DNA from 2 places in the Streptomyces sp. NBC_00466 genome. Region 1 is predicted to be linked to the other one. Evidence: riboswitches for the same ligand, from Rfam matches in the RefSeq annotation. Region 1 holds a riboswitch; the other holds the start of a gene.
What was found. A riboswitch is a leader RNA that binds a small molecule or an ion and turns the genes downstream of it on or off. The one in region 1 is predicted to bind cobalamin.
Positions count from the first base shown of each region.

Region 2: it holds a riboswitch for cobalamin, as region 1 does, so the genes downstream of both, OG210_RS25705 (cobalamin biosynthesis protein) here and OG210_RS31690 (HoxN/HupN/NixA family nickel/cobalt transporter) in region 1, are expected to answer to the same signal.

Region 1 is NZ_CP107896.1:7,075,525-7,083,264, forward strand. Features, by position in the region: gene cobN (cobaltochelatase subunit CobN) at 1-1,169, shown strand, start outside; cobalamin riboswitch at 1,334-1,535, shown strand; partial or broken gene OG210_RS31690 (HoxN/HupN/NixA family nickel/cobalt transporter) at 1,533-2,652, shown strand; gene OG210_RS31695 (polysaccharide deacetylase family protein) at 2,905-3,729, shown strand; gene OG210_RS31700 (XRE family transcriptional regulator) at 3,749-4,333, opposite strand; partial or broken gene OG210_RS31705 (EamA family transporter) at 4,548-4,652, shown strand; gene OG210_RS31710 (FMN-binding negative transcriptional regulator) at 4,682-5,329, shown strand; gene OG210_RS31715 (B3/4 domain-containing protein) at 5,371-6,078, shown strand; gene OG210_RS31720 (ABC transporter ATP-binding protein) at 6,116-7,740, opposite strand, start outside.
Region 2 is NZ_CP107896.1:5,717,547-5,725,286, forward strand. Features, by position in the region: gene OG210_RS25685 (cobyrinate a,c-diamide synthase) at 1-801, opposite strand, end outside; gene cobO (cob(I)yrinic acid a,c-diamide adenosyltransferase) at 795-1,391, opposite strand; gene OG210_RS25695 (putative cobaltochelatase) at 1,391-3,499, opposite strand; gene OG210_RS25700 (cobyric acid synthase) at 3,606-5,111, opposite strand; gene OG210_RS25705 (cobalamin biosynthesis protein) at 5,108-6,037, opposite strand; cobalamin riboswitch at 6,156-6,295, opposite strand; gene OG210_RS25710 (hypothetical protein) at 6,457-6,726, opposite strand; gene OG210_RS25715 (anion permease) at 6,790-7,740, opposite strand, start outside.

The DNA of each region.
Region 1 (7,740 bases):
CCGTCGACCCCAAGGCCATTCCGTCCCGGCTCGCCTGGGAGACCGGCCGGCTGCTGGCCGACTCACTCCTGGAGCGCTACCGCACCGACAACGGCGAGTGGCCCACATCCGTGGGGCTCTCCCTGTGGGGAACCAGCGCGATGCGGACATCGGGCGACGACGTGGCCGAGGCCCTCGCACTGCTCGGTATCCGCCCGGTGTGGGACGACGCCTCACGCCGGGTCACCGGTCTGGAGCCGGTGCCGCTCGACGAGCTGGGCCGCCCCCGTATCGACGTCACGCTGCGCATCTCGGGCTTCTTCCGTGACGCCTTCCCGCACACCATCGGGCTGCTGGACGACGCGGTACGGCTGGCCGCGTCCCTGGACGAGCCCGACGGGCAGAACTTCGTACGCGCCCACACCCGGGCCGACCTGGCCGAGCACGGTGACGAACGCCGGGCCACCACCCGCATCTTCGGCTCACGCCCCGGCACCTACGGCGCGGGCATCCTCCAGCTCATCGACAGCCGCGACTGGCGCACCGACGCGGACCTCGCCGAGGTGTACACGGTGTGGGGCGGCTACGCCTACGGCCGGGAACTGGACGGCCGCCCGGCCCGCGCCGAGATGGAGACCGCGTACAAGCGGATCACGGTCGCCGCGAAGAACACGGACACCCGCGAGCACGACATCGCGGACTCCGACGACTACTTCCAGTACCACGGCGGCATGGTCGCCACCGTCCGGGCGCTGCGCGGGAGCGCCCCCGCGGCGTACATCGGCGACTCCACCCGCCCCGAGACCGTCCGCACCCGCACCCTCGTCGAGGAGACCTCCCGGGTCTTCCGCGCGCGGGTGGTCAACCCCCGCTGGATCGAGGCGATGCGGCGGCACGGCTACAAGGGAGCCTTCGAACTCGCCGCCACCGTCGACTACCTCTTCGGATATGACGCCACCACCGGTGTCGTCGCCGACTGGATGTACGACAAGCTCACCGAGACGTACGTACTCGACCCGGTGAACCGCGACTTCCTGCAGCAGGCCAACCCCTGGGCCCTGCACGGGATCGCGGAACGGCTCCTTGAGGCGGAGTCCCGGGGCATGTGGGCCGAACCGGACCCCGCGACGCTCGAAGCGCTGCGCCAGGTGTACCTGGAGACCGAGGGGAACCTGGAGGGCGAGGACTGACCGGAACGGTCTCCTCGCGGTGGCCCGCTGCCGCCGGTGCGTGGTGAGAGCCGGGCTCTCCCTGCCACCGGTGTGCGGCAGCGGGCCCGCAGCCATGGGCTCGGCAGGTGTGAGATGCAATACCTGCCCAGGTGGGCGCACTTGCTGGCACCGGCGGCCAGAACCTAGGGTGAACGGGCCGTGGTGTTCGGGAAGACCGGTGAAAGCCCCCAGGGGCCTCAGACCGGAGCGGCCCTCGCCACTGTGATCGGGGAGTCTCCGTCCCGTCGAAGCCACTGGCCGCATCCGCGGCCGGGAAGGCAGGGCCGGAGGCGAGCGTCAGCGAACCCGTCAGCCAGGAGACCGGCCACGGCATCTCACGAAGTGATCCACGAGGTGCTGGAGCGTGATCCGCTTGACCCTGCCCGAAACCACCGCGTTCGCCTGGCGGCGCGAGGACACCGTACGAACCGCCGGGCTGCTGGGGGTGATAGCAGCCCTCCACGTCGTCGCGTTCGGCGTTCTGTTCCTGCTGGTGGAACCAGGCCACTACGAGGTCGGGTCCAAGGCTTTCGGCGTGGGCCTCGGCATCACCGCGTACACGCTGGGGATGCGGCACGCCTTCGACGCCGACCACATCGCCGCCATCGACAACACCACCCGCAAACTCATGGCTGACGGGAAGCGCCCGGTCTCGGTCGGTTTCTGGTTCGCGCTGGGCCACTCCAGCGTGGTGGTGGCCATGGCGGCGCTGGTCGCCGGGGGAGCCCGGCTCGCGGGAATCCTCATGAACGAGGGCTCACACACCCACCAGGTGCTCGGCGTCGTCGGAACGAGCGTCTCGGGCTCGTTCCTCTACCTCATCGCGGCGCTCAACCTGGTTGCCCTGGTGGGCATTCTGCGGGTGTTCAAGGAGATGCGCGCCGGACGCTACAACGAGGCCGAACTCGAATCACACCTGAACTCACGTGGGTTCATGAACCGCATACTCGGCCGGTTCACCAAGTCCATCAGCCGGCCGGGCCAGATGTACCCGCTGGGCTTCCTCTTCGGCCTGGGCTTCGACACCGCGACCGAGGTCACGCTCATGGTGATGGCGGGCAGCGGCGCCGCCGCCGGCCTGCCCTGGTACGCCGTCCTCTGCCTGCCGCTGCTCTTCGCGGCCGGAATGAGTCTGTTCGACACACTCGACGGCACCTTCATGAACTTCGCGTACCAGTGGGCCTTCTCCAACCCGGTGCGCAAGGTGTTCTACAACCTCGCCATCACGGGCCTGTCCATCGCCGTCGCGTTCCTCATCGGCACGATCGAGCTGATCAGTGTGCTGCACGACAAGCTCTCCCTGCAGGACTCGGTGACCGGCTGGATAGCGGGCCTCGATCTCGGGAATGTCGGCTACCTCATCGTCGGACTCTTCGTCGTGGTGTGGGCCGCGGCGCTGGCCTACTGGCGCATCGCCAAGGTGGAGGAGAGGTGGGCGGTCCGCGCCGCCGACAGCGGCTGAACCGGCGCCGCCCGCGGTGGCGGACCGGGGTGCTCGGGCGCCCCGGTCCCGCCCGGACCCGGGAAAGACGCGGCGCGCCGCGTGCGGGGGTGGGCGGGGGATGGCCCGACAGAGTGGAATCGGACGCGCGTCCGGCGCTGTCGGCCGGGTAATCGCCCCGGTATATGGCAGTACGGTGCCATGCAGTCAGAAAATCACACTAATACGCAAGGGCGCCGCAGATTCGTGCGCGCCGCGGTCGGTCTGGGCGCCTTGGCTGTCGGAGGAGTGGTCTCCCGGGCGTGCGGCCCGTCCGGCGGCAACGCCCCGGCCGCCGCCCCGCATCCTTCACAGGCACCGGCCGGTGCCCCGCCCCCGCTCCACGTCCAGCCTCCACCGGCCGCCGGACCACCCGCGGCGGCGGCCGCCCGTCCCCCCACCTACCGGCTACGGCCCTTCGCGGGCGAGACATCGATGGGCGCCCCCTCCCACAACGCGGCGGTCCGCACCCATGCGGTGTACTCGATGGAGGAGGGCGGCCGCAGGATCGCGCTCACCTTCGACGACGGCCCCGACCCCCTCTACACGCCCCAAGTGCTGCGCATCCTGGCCCAGTACGACGTGCAGGCGACGTTCTGCGTCATCGGCGAGAACGCCGTCCAGTACCCGCAGCTGCTGCACGACATCGCGAACGGCGGACACGCCGTCGCCAACCACTCCTGGACCCATCCCCAGCTCACCAAGTTGAAGCCGGCCGCCGCCCGGTCCGAACTCTCCCGGACCAGCGATCTGATCGAGAAGATCCTCGGCGCCCCGCCCCAGTGGGCCCGCGCACCGTACGGCGACTGGAACCCGGTCACCCTCGGGATCTGCGCCGACCTGGGCATGGAGCCGCTGGGCTGGTCGATCGACACCAACGACTGGGCGCGGCCGGGGACGCGCAGCATCACCAACTCCGTGCTGCGCGACATCAAGGACGGGGCGATCGTGCTCTGCCACGACGGCGGCGGCAACCGGTCCCAGACGGTCGCCGCGGTCAGGAACTATCTGCCGAGGCTGCTCGACAGCGGCTTCGTCCCCGTGCGACCGGAGCTCTGACGGGTACAAGCTGCGCAGGTCAGCTCGCGGAGTTGGGTCCGGGCGGGATGTGAACGGTCATGATCAGGCGGCAGGTCTTCGTGCCTGAGCCGCGGTAGGCGTGGGGGGCGTCGCCGTCGAAGGTGGCCGTCTGCCCGGCCTCGACGGCGTGCTCGGTGCCGTCGACCACGAGCACCATCTGTCCGGCGGTGACACTGACGGTCTCCACTACGCCGGCCTGGTGCGGGTGGCTGGGGTACTCCTCGCCCGGTTCCAGTTTCCAGCGCCAGACCTCGACCGGGGCCGGCCCCGATGTGGTCAGCATGAGCCGCGCCTCGCCGCCTTCCTCCCCGGCCCACAAGGGCATGACGGCGTCGGCGGAGACGACCCGTACCCGGCCTTCGGCCGGCCCTTCCAGCAGCGCGGACACCGAGACACCCAGGGTGTCGGCGAGGCGTACCAGGGTGGCGAAGTTCGGGTTGCCCTGGGCCTTCTCCAGTCCGACCAGGGCGCCCTTGCTGACCTTGGCACGCCGGCCGAGTTCGTCCAGGGACAGCCCGGCACGGGTACGGGCCGCGCGGACGTTGTGCGCGAGCGTCCGCAGTGCCGCCGCTGTCTCGGCCATCGCTGGGTCCCTCCAGGCAAGTGGATCACTGCACTGCACCGTGCGGTCGTTCGGTTGACGAACCCCGGTCGATGCGTTGTACGGTGTGGTCGTTCCATTGATGGTAAGGGATGTACCCGTGATCGCTCTGCCGCTGGCCCTGGGCAGTTCACCGGCCTACGGATGCGCCGACTTCCTCGGCGGTCTCGGCGCCCGCAAGGCCCACGTTCCGCGCACCGTCCTGCTCGCCCGCAGCTTCCTCGCCGAACGCATCCACCGCGGACAACTGATCGGCCTGGGCACCGCAGCCGTCGCCGTCAGCCTCCTCGCCCTCACCTGACCCAGCGCCCCTGCCCGGAAGGACCCCGTATGTTCATCCAGCCCTGGGACGCCGCCCTGGACGACGCCGAGTGGCAGACCTGGATCGCCGACGGCCACGACTTCGGCATCCTCAGCGTCAACGGCCTGCCCGGACAGGCGCCCGTCGTCGTGCCCACCCACTTCACCGTCGACGGCGCCGGCCTGCTGATCCACCTCGCCCGTCCCAACCCCGTCTGGCAGACGATCGAGGCGGACCCCCACGTCACCTTCACCGTCACCGGCGACTACGCCTTCATCCCCGGCCCCTGGCGCGCCAAACCCGGCATCCCGCCCACCGACGGCGTCCCCACCAGCTACTACGCGGCCGTCCAGTTCACCGGCCGGGCCACGATCATCGACGACCCCGAAGCCAAGGCGCAGCTGCTGCGCCACCAGATGAACCACTTCCAGCCCGAAGGCGACCACGCCCCCATCGACCCCGACCAGCCGCCCTACGGACGGATGCTGCCCGGCATCCGCGGCCTGCGCCTGGACATCACCGAGGTACGGGCGAAGTTCAAGTACGACGACCACAAACCCGTCGAGCAGCGCACCGGCACCGCCCGCCGACTCACCGAACGCGGCACCGGCCTGGACGCGCTCACCGCAGCCCAGCAGCGGCGCCGACTCGACCGCATCGGCCCCTGGGAAGCCTGACCCCGGCCCGTACGCCCTCCCCGAAACGGATCCTCCTCGCGATGACCACCTTCCGCATCAGTCCCGCCGTCGCCGACGCCTTCCCCGACAGCCTCATCGCCGTCGTCACCGCCACCGGGCTGCGCGGCCACGAACCCTGGCCCGCCACCACCGCCGCCCTGCAGGACCTGGAGCGGCAGCTCGCCGACGGCTCCTGGCACCCCGCCGACGAGACCGACCCACGCATAGCGGCCTGGCACACCGCCTACCGCTCCTTCGGCACCAACCCCCGCCGTATCCGGCCCAGCGTCGACGCACTCGGCCGCCGCCTCGCGAAGAAGGGCGCCCTGCCCCGGATCAACCCGGCCGTCGACTCCTACAACGCCGTCTCCGTCCGCCACGGCCTGCCCGCCGGCGCCTTCGACCTCGACCACGTCACCGGGGACGTCGAGATCCGCTACGCCGACGGCACCGAGACCTTCACCCCGCTCGGCGAACCCGGCACCACCGAGAACCCCAAGGCCGGCGAGGTCGTCTACACCGACACCACCGACGTACTGACCCGGCACTGGAACCACCGGGACGCCCACCGCACCCGCGTCACCGACGACTCCACCCACGTCGCCTTCATCCTCGAAACCGTCCACGCCGCCCGCGACGGACACCTTCTCAGGACCGCCGCCGGCGACTTGCGGGAACTGCTCGCCCCGCACACCGGCCAGACCCAGGTGCACTACCTCACCCGGGAACAGGCTCAGGCCGAAGCCTGAATCCGCGCCGTGTGCGCGCCCCGGAATCGTGTACGGCTCATGCGGGTGTGCTCCGTTTCTCGCCGTCGGTCTCGGAGGTGACCTGGTAGGACAGCAACTGCTGGAACAGGCCCTCTTGTCGGGCAAGGTCCTCGTAGGTGCCCTCCTGTACGATCCGGCCCTCGTCGAGGACCACGATCCAGTCGGCGACACGGACGTTGGTGATGCGGTGGGTCACCAGCAGCACCACCCGTTCCCGGGCCAGGGTTCGCAGTCGCTGGAAGATCCGGTACTCGGCGCGGGGATCAAGGTTCGCGGTCGGTTCGTCGAGGACCAGCAGCCCGGCCTCGCGGAAGAACGCCCGCGCGAGCGCGACGCGCTGCCACTGGCCGCCGCTCAGCTCTTCCCCGTTGAGCCACTCGCGGGCGAGGAGGGTGTCCAGGCCGGCGCCGAGCGTGTCGACGACCTCGTCGGCGCCGGCGGCCTCGCACGCCTCACGGACCGCCGCGTCGCCGCGAGCCGTGGGCTGTCCCTGGTTCACGTTCTCGCGCACGGTCAGTGGCCAGTGGGCGTACTCCTGCGGAACCAGGGCCACTTGCTGCCACAGCTTCTGCGGGTCCGCCTCACCGGTGGGGACGCCGTCCCACAACACCTGCCCGTGCGAGGGCAGATACAGGCCGCTGACCAGTTTCGACAACGTGGACTTGCCTGAGCCGTTGAAGCCGACCAGCGCGGTGACCTTGCCCCGGTGCAGGGTGAGGGAGACGTCCGAGAGCGCGTCCTGGCTCTTGCCGGCGTAGCGGTGGGTGACCGCCTTGATCTCGATCGTCCGCGGTGGCTCCGGCTGGTGCGTGCCGCGGCGCAGGCGGAACCCGCCTGCCTTGTCCAGGAATCCGGTCCAGTCGTCCATGTACAGGCCCGTGCGTACGGCCCGGGCTCCGACAGCGACCAGCCCGCGCACCGACTGGCCCACCGTCTGCAGAGCGAAGACGGCCGTTCCGGCGTGCCCGACGCTGATACGGCCGGTGGCCACCAGCCGTACGACCGCCGCCCACACGATGGCCGATCCGACGCCGCCGCACACCGCGCCCACCAGGGACATCCGGGCGCCCTTGTCGGCTGCGGTCCGGTCCTCGCGGTTGATCCGGGCGACCGTGTGCCGGTAGCGGCCGGACAGGAAGCCGGCCATGGTGCCGGCGCGGATCTGGTCGGCTGCTTCCCTGGTGTAGATGTGCCATCGCAGTACCGACAGCATGCGGTTGTCGCCGTTGCTGCGGAGGTTCGCCAGATAGCGCACCCGGGCGGCGCTGACCTGGGCGAGGGCCTGCGGCAGGCTGGCTGCCACCAGGAGGGGGAGGAGCACCCAGCTCACTCCGGCCAGGACGACGGCCCCGGCGAGGAAGGACGCGGCCGAGGCGATCAGGTCCTGTCCCTCGTCGATGAGGTCCCCGGTGACCTGTGCTCCGCGGTCGGCAGCCTCCCGGTCGCGGTTGAAGCCCGGATCGTCGTAGGCGGAAAGCTCCACCTCGGCGCAGCCGGTGAGCAGCATCTGCTCGGCCTCGCGCGACATGAGGGGCCCCAGCCGGGAGGAGAGCCAGCTGACGGTGATACCCAGGAGTGCCCGCACTCCGGATGCGGTGGCGAGCAGTGCTACGGAAGGCCAGGCCTGAAGAAGCCGGTGGT
Region 2 (7,740 bases), 1.4 Mb from region 1:
GGCCGCGGCAGGACCGGCCGTCCCGCCGCCGGAAGCCCGCGCCGTGGTGCCGGACCCGCCGGAGCCAGGGGCAAGGGCCTCCTGCGGGTCCCAGGCCCCGGCGTCCAGCGGCGGCGCGCTCCGCGCCAGCGCCAGCACCGCCTCCAGGTCGCACCCGGCCCGCACCTGCTCCGCCATCGCCGCGACCGCGCCCACCGCGTCGGGCCGCCGCTCCGCCACCGGTACAAGCCCCAGATGCCGGGACGGGGTCTGCGCCTGCCCGGTACGCCGGAGCACCCCGAGCACCGGCACCCCCGACTCCTCCAGCGCCTCCCGGAGCAGTGCCTCGTGCCGGTCGGAGCCCACCTTGTTGAGGATCACCCCGCCGATCCGCACCCGCGGGTCCCAGGACGCGAACCCGTGCACCAGCGCGGCCGCCGACCGGGACTGCGACGACGCGTCGACCACCAGCACCACCGGCGCCCGCAGCACCTTCGCGACCTGCGCGGTGGACGCCAGCTCGCCCTGCCCGGCCGCCCCGTCGTACAGACCCATCACGCCCTCGACGACCGCCAGATCCGCCCCGGCCGCGCCGTGCGCGAAGAGCGGCGCGATCAGCTCCGTACCGCAGAGGTACGCGTCGAGATTGCGGCCGGGGCGGCCGGTCGCCAGCGCGTGGTAACCGGGGTCGATGTAGTCGGGTCCCACCTTGTGCGGCGACACGGCCAGACCGCGCCCGGCGAACGCGGCCATCAGCCCGGTGGCGACCGTGGTCTTGCCGCTGCCCGACGACGGGGCGGCGATGACGAGTCTGGCTACCACTCGATGCCCCTCTGCCCCTTCTGCCCCGCGTCCATCGGATGCTTGACCTTGGACATGTCGGTCACCAGGTCGGCGAAGTCGAGCAGCGGCTGCGGCGCGTTCCGTCCGGTGATCACCACGTGCTGGGTGCCGGGCCGGTCCCGCAGCACCGAGACCACCTCGTCGGTGTCCACCCACCCCCAGTGCATGGGGTACGCGAACTCGTCCAGCACGAGCAGCCGGTAGCTCTCCGCCGCCAGGTCGCGCTTGACCTGATCCCAGCCCTCCCGGGCGGCTTCCTCGCTCGACTCGATGTCCCGCTGGACCCAGGACCACCCCTCGCCCATCTTGTGCCAGGCGACCGTCCCGCCCTCGCCGCTGTCCCCGAGCACCTTCAGGGCCCGCTCCTCGCCGACCTTCCACTTGGCGGACTTCACGAACTGGAACACCCCGATGGGCCAGCCCTGATTCCAGCCGCGCAGCGCGAGGCCGAAGGCCGCGGTCGACTTCCCCTTCCCGATGCCCGTATGCACCATGGTCAGCGGCCGGTTGCGGCGCTGGCGGGTGGTGAGCCCGTCCTCGGGCACGGTGGTCGGCTGTCCCTGCGGCATTACGCTGCCCTCCTCGTAGAACTGCTCTGTGCGTCCTGCACGGCGTCTTTCACCAGCACGTCCTTCACCAGCCCCGCGATGCTCTCGGCCCGCAGTTCGTCCAGCGTCACCGCGGTGCCGCCGAGCCGTTGCGCCAGTTCTCCCGCGAGCCCCAGCCTGACCGGCCCCGTCTCGCAGTCCACGACGACCGACGCGACGCCCTCCGCTTCGTGCAGCCGCGCGGCGCGCGCGGCCAGCGCGACCGGATCGGGGCCGCCCGTGGCCCGGCCGTCGGTGACGACCACGAGCAGCGGCCGGCGCGACGGGTCCCGCATCCGCTCGACCCGCAGCACCTCATGGGCCTTCAGCAGCCCGGCGGCCACCGGGGTGCGCCCGCCGGTCGGCAGCGTGTCGAGCCGGGCCGCGGCCGCGTCCACCGACGAGGTCGGCGGCAGCGCGATCTCCGCGTCCTTCCCGCGGAACGTCACCAGACCCACCTTGTCCCGCCGCTGGTACGCGTCGAGCAGCAGCGAGAGCACGGCGCCCTTCACCGCACTCATCCGCTGCCTGGCCGCCATCGACCCGGAGGCGTCCACCACGAAGAGCACCAGATTGCCCTCGCGCCCCTCCCGGGTGGCCTGCCGCAGATCGTCCCTGCGGACCACAAGGCCGCGGCCGGACCGCCCGCGCGCCCGCTGGTGCGGCGCCGCGGCCTGGACCGTCGCCGCCAGATGCAGCTTGGTGAGCGCACCCTGCGGCCGGCGCGAACCGGTGGTGCGGCCGTGCTCGGTCCTGGCCCGGGAGCGGCGCCCCGCCGCGCCGTCGCCGAGCCCCGGCACGCTCAGCATCCGCGTACGGAACGGTTCGGCCGCCTTCGCCGCTGCCTGCTCCCCGCCGCCGCCCGGCGCGGCGGGCGCGCCCCCGCCGGTCTCCTGCTGCGCGGGCGTGTCGGACCCGTCCGCCGCGGGCTCCTGCTGCTGCGGCGTGTCGCCCGGTCCGCCGTCCCCGTCGCGCTGCGGCGGCAGCCCGCCACCACCGCCACCGTCCGGCCCGTCGGGTCCGTCCGGCCCGTCGTCGTCGTTCCCGTCATGCGTGTCGGGTGCGCCGCCGCCGTCGTCCCCGGCGGACTCCCTCAGCGTGTCGTCGAGCTTGTCCTCGTCGAGCCCCGGCGCGTCGAACGGGTTCCGCCTGCGGCGGTGCGGCAGCGCGAGCAGCGCGGCCTGCCGTACGTCGTCGGCCGTGACATCCGAACGCCCCGCCCAGGCGGCCAGCGCGGTCGCGGTGCGCGCCATCACGATGTCCGCGCGCATCCCGTCCACCTCGAAGGCGGCGCACGTCGCGGCGATCTGCCGCAGCGCCGGATCGCCGAGACGCACGGAGGGCAGCAGCGCCCGCGCAGCCACGATGCGCGCCCGCAGCTCGCTCTCCTCGTCCGCCCAGCGGGCGGCGAAACCGGCGGGGTCGTCGTCGTACGCGAGCCTCCTGCGCACCACCTCGACCCGCTGGTCCGGGTCGCGTGAAGCGGCGACCTCGACGGTCAGTCCGAAACGGTCCAGCAACTGCGGCCGCAGCTCGCCCTCTTCGGGGTTCATCGTCCCGACGAGCAGGAACCGCGCGGCGTGCCGTACGGAGACGCCCTCGCGCTCCACGTACGAGGCGCCCATCGCGGCCGCGTCGAGCAGCAGGTCCACCAAGTGGTCGTGAAGCAGATTGACTTCGTCGACGTACAGGATCCCGCGGTGCGCGTCGGCGAGCAGCCCCGGCTCGAACGCCTTCACGCCATCGGCCAGCGCCCGCTCGATGTCCAGCGCGCCGACCAGCCGGTCCTCCGAGGCGCCGACGGGCAGTTCGACCATGCGCGCGTCGCGCGACACGCCGTCGGCCGACTCGTGCGGACCGTCAGGACACGCCGGGTCGGGCGCGCCGGGGTCGCACGAGAAGCGGCACCCGGAGACCACCGGGACCGCGGGCAGCAGCGCGGACAGGGCCCGCACCGCCGTACTCTTCGCGGTCCCCTTCTCGCCGCGCACGAGTACGCCGCCGACAGCCGGGCTGACCGCGTTGAGCAGCAGCCCGAGACGCAGGTCATCCATGCCCACGACAGCGGTGAACGGGTAGGGCGTGCTCACTTCGGGATCACTCCTTCAGATGCTCGGGTGACAGGTGCTCGGGTGACAGGTCCGGTGACGGGCCGGTGGCGTGTTCGCAGCCGCACCCCGGCCGCGCTCATGGCGCTCATGGCGCTCCGGGGGCGACGAAGGGGAGCCCGGCCGGCGCGCCCGACTCGATGAGCGCGAGCAGCCCGTCGGTGTCCGCGTGCTCCTCGATGAGGTCGCCGAGCCGGTCGAGCTGCTCCTCGCGGAGCACGCCGAAGCTGGTGTCGGGCGCCGGTACGAACCGCCGGCCCGCGACGGCGGCGACCTCGCGCAGGAAGGCCCGGCGGAAGCCGTCGCTCTCCAGCGAGCCGTGCCAGTGCGTGCCCCACACGGAACCGGTGCGGCAGCCGTCCAGGAAGGGGGAGCCGCCCAGCACTTCGGCGACCCCGTGGTGGATCTCGTACCCCTCGACCGGCTCCCCGAGGGCCTCTCCGACGGGCCGCGCCAGGGTCTTCTCCACCGCGAACCGCACCCGGACAGGGAGCAGTCCGAGCCCGTCGACGGCCCCGGCGCGCGATTCGACCGTGTCGTCGATGTGCTCGCCGAGCAGCTGGAAACCGCCGCAGATGCCCAGCACCGGACGGCCTTCGGCGGCCCGCCGGGCCAGCGCGTCCGCGAGCCCGCGCTCCCGCAGCCACTCCAGGGCGCGCACCGTGCCGCGCGTCCCCGGCACGATCACCAGGTCCGCGTCCGCCAGCTCCTCCGCACGGTCCACGAACCGCACCACGACGCCCGGTTCGGCGGCCAGCGCGTCCACATCGGTGAAGTTCGACATCAGCGGCACGGCGCACACGGCGACCCGCAGCACGTCCTGCCCGTACGGCGCGGACACGGCGGACTCGCGCACCGTGCCGCGCATCGACACCCGCAGCCCGTCCTCCTCGTCGATGCCCAGGCCGTGTGCGTACGGCAGGACACCGTAGGTCCGCCGCCCGGTCAGCCCGTGCAGCATGTCGAGCCCCGGTTCGAGCAGGGACACATCACCGCGGAACTTGTTGACGAGGTACCCGGCGACGAGCGACTGGTCCTCGGCGCTCAGCAGCGCCGTCGTACCGAAGAACGACGCGAAGACACCGCCCCGGTCGATGTCGCCGACGACGACCACCGGGAACCGCGCGGCGCGCGCGATCCCCATGTTCACGATGTCGGTCCGCCGCAGATTGATCTCGGCCGGACTGCCCGCCCCCTCGCAGATCACCGCGTCATACGTGCCCCGGAGTTGCGTCAGACAGTCCGTCACCGTGCCCAGCAGTGCCTCCTGCCGGCCGCCGTGGTAGCCGCGGGCGCTCATCTCGCCCACCGGCTTCCCCATCAGCACGACCTGGCTCGACCGGTCGCTCCCCGGCTTGAGCAGCACCGGGTTCATCAGCGCCGTGGGCTCCACCCGCGCCGCCTGCGCCTGCATCGCCTGCGCGCGCCCGATCTCCGCGCCCTCGCGGGTGACGAACGAGTTGAGCGACATGTTCTGCGCCTTGAAGGGCGCGACCTTCACACCCCGGCGCACCAGCCACCGGCAGATGCCCGCCGTGACCACGCTCTTCCCGGCGTCCGACGTGGTTCCGGCCACCAGCAGTCCGCCACTCATCCGCGTACCTTCCTCACCACGAGAGCTGTCGCGAGCGCCAGCAGGGACACCCGGCGCGACAGCCGCACCGCGCGCTCGATGTCGCCGACGGCCACCGGCCGGCCGCCGCCGTTGAGTACCGCCCGGTGCTCGACCCGGCCGGCGTACGAGAGGGTGCCGCCGAGCCGTACGCCCAGCGCGCCCGCGAACGACGCCTCCACCGGGCCCGCGTTGGGGCTCGGGTGGCCGGCCGCGTCCGACCGCCAGGCCCGTACGGCGCCGCGCGGGTCCCCGCCCGCGAGCACCGCGAGTACGGCGGTGAGCCGGGCGCCCGGCCGGCCGGCCAGGTCATCGAGCCGGGCGGAGGCCCAGCCGTACCGCAGATACCGGGGCGACCTGTGGCCGACCATCGCGTCCAGGGTGTTCACCGCCCGGAACCCGGCGAGCCCCGGCACCCCGGCGAGGGCGCCCCAGACCAGCGCGCCCACCACCGCGTCGGAGGTGTTCTCGGCCACGGACTCCACGACGGCCCGCGCGATCTGCTGTGCGTCGAGCGCCTGCGGATCGCGTCCGCACAGATGCGGCAGCCGCTCCCTGGCCGCCTCGATGTCACCCGCCGCCAGCGCGTCGCCCACCGCGCGCGCCTCACGCCCCAGCGAGGTGCCGCCGACGACGGCCCAGGTGGTGGCGGCGGTCAGCGCGATGCCCGCGGCGGGACGGCCGCGTACGGCACGCCCGGCCAGCACGGCGGCGCCCACCGCGCCCCCGGCGCAGACCGCGGTGTGCAGCGCGCCCCACCCGCGGTGGTCGCGCCACAGCCGGCGTTCCACGGCGGCGGCGGCCCGTCCGAAAGCGGCGACGGGGTGGCCGCGCCGGGGGTCGGCGAAGACGAGGTCTGCCAGGAGGCCCGTGGTGGCGCCGTACACGAAGACACGCTCGGCACGCATGAGGTCAGCAGGCCAGTACGCCCGGGACCCTCACGGCGGCTGTGCTCGGAGCATCGGGCGGTTCGGGCAGCAGGCGGCCGCGCATGGCGTAGTCCTCACTCAGGGTGTCCGCGCCCTGGTTCGACGTGACCGGCGGTGAGAGTTCCTGGCTCCCGGGGGCAACCCCGGTGACAGTGGCGGGACCGCGCCGGATTCGCACCGGACTTCCTCTCCTGCCGCCGTATTGGCCCCGGAAGTCCACCACGGTCGGCGAACACCCGTCAACTCACCCTTGACCTGCGGCGGGGCAGTGTGCCGAGCCCCACACGGGTCACCCGGACGGCCGAACGCACGGGCCGCGCACACCAGCCGCCCGCCCGGTGGCCGGTGGAGGCCGCCGGGCGGGCGGAGTGACGCTGCGGGGGAGGAGCGAGCTGTTGTCAGGCGACGATCAGATAGATCCCGTACGCGACGGCCGCCGCGCAGAGCGCGAAGCAGGCGTACGCGCCGACCCGCGCCGCCGCGGCCGGTGCCGGGCCCCGGCCCGTACCGGCAGGCGTCGCGGCGGCGGGCGCGGTTGCGGTGCCCGGCTCCGGCGCGGGCTTCCGCGCCAGGCCCACCACGCCGAGCGTGAACAGGCCCACCAGTCCGACGGTCGCCACGAGGCTGACGCCGAAGACGGTGCCGAGAGCTGCCCAGTCGATGTCCATGGTGCGGTGTCCTTCTCCTTCAGACCGTTTCGGACTTTCGGACCGTGTTCAGGCGGACCGTGTTCAGACCGTGGCGGGCCGGTTGGGCTCCGGTGCGGCGCCGCCGGGTGCGGGGATGGTGGTGCGGAGGGGGTCGGTGACCGCTCCGGCCGGCGGCGGCGCGACGGCTGCGATGGCGGTGGTCACCACCCCGGCCGGCTCGTCGTACCCGGCGGGCTCGTCGGGGGTGACGCTGTGCTGGCCGACCGGCTTGCGGCGGGAGAGCGACCAGATGACACCGGAGCCCGCCACCAGCAGGGCGGCGACGGCGCCGATGCCCCACGGGCCGCGGCCGGTCAGAAACTCGGCGCCCGCGCCGACGAGCGCGGCGGCGGGCAGGGTCAGGCACCAGGCGACGGCCATGCGGGTCGCGGTGGACCAGCGGACCACCCCGCCCTTGCGGCCGACGCCCGCGCCCATCACGGCGCCCGAGCAGACCTGGGTGGTGGAGAGCGAGAAGCCGAGGTGCGAGGAGGCCAGGATCACGGTCGCGGCACCGGTCTGGGCGGCGAAGCCCTGCTGCGGCCTGAGCTCGGTGAGCCCCTTGCCCATGGTCTTGATGATGCGCCAGCCGCCCAGGTAGGTACCGAGTGCGATGGCGGTGCCGGCGGAGACGATGACCCACAGGGGCGGGTTCGATCCGGGTGCGATGACGTTGCCGGTGACCAGGGCGAGGGTGATGACACCCATGGTCTTCTGCGCGTCGTTGGTGCCGTGGGCCAGCGAGACCAGGCCCGCGGAGGCGATCTGGCCGGCCCGGTAGCCCTTGGCGGTGGACTTCTCGTCCGTACGGCGCCCGATCCGGTACGTCAGCCTGGTGGCCAGCAGCGCGGCGAGACCGGCGACGACCGGCGCGGCGACCGCGGGGAGCAGGACCTTGGTGATGACGACATCGCCGTTGACACCCGACGAGCCGACCGACATCAGCGTGGCTCCGATGAGCCCGCCGAAGAGTGCGTGGGAGGAACTGGACGG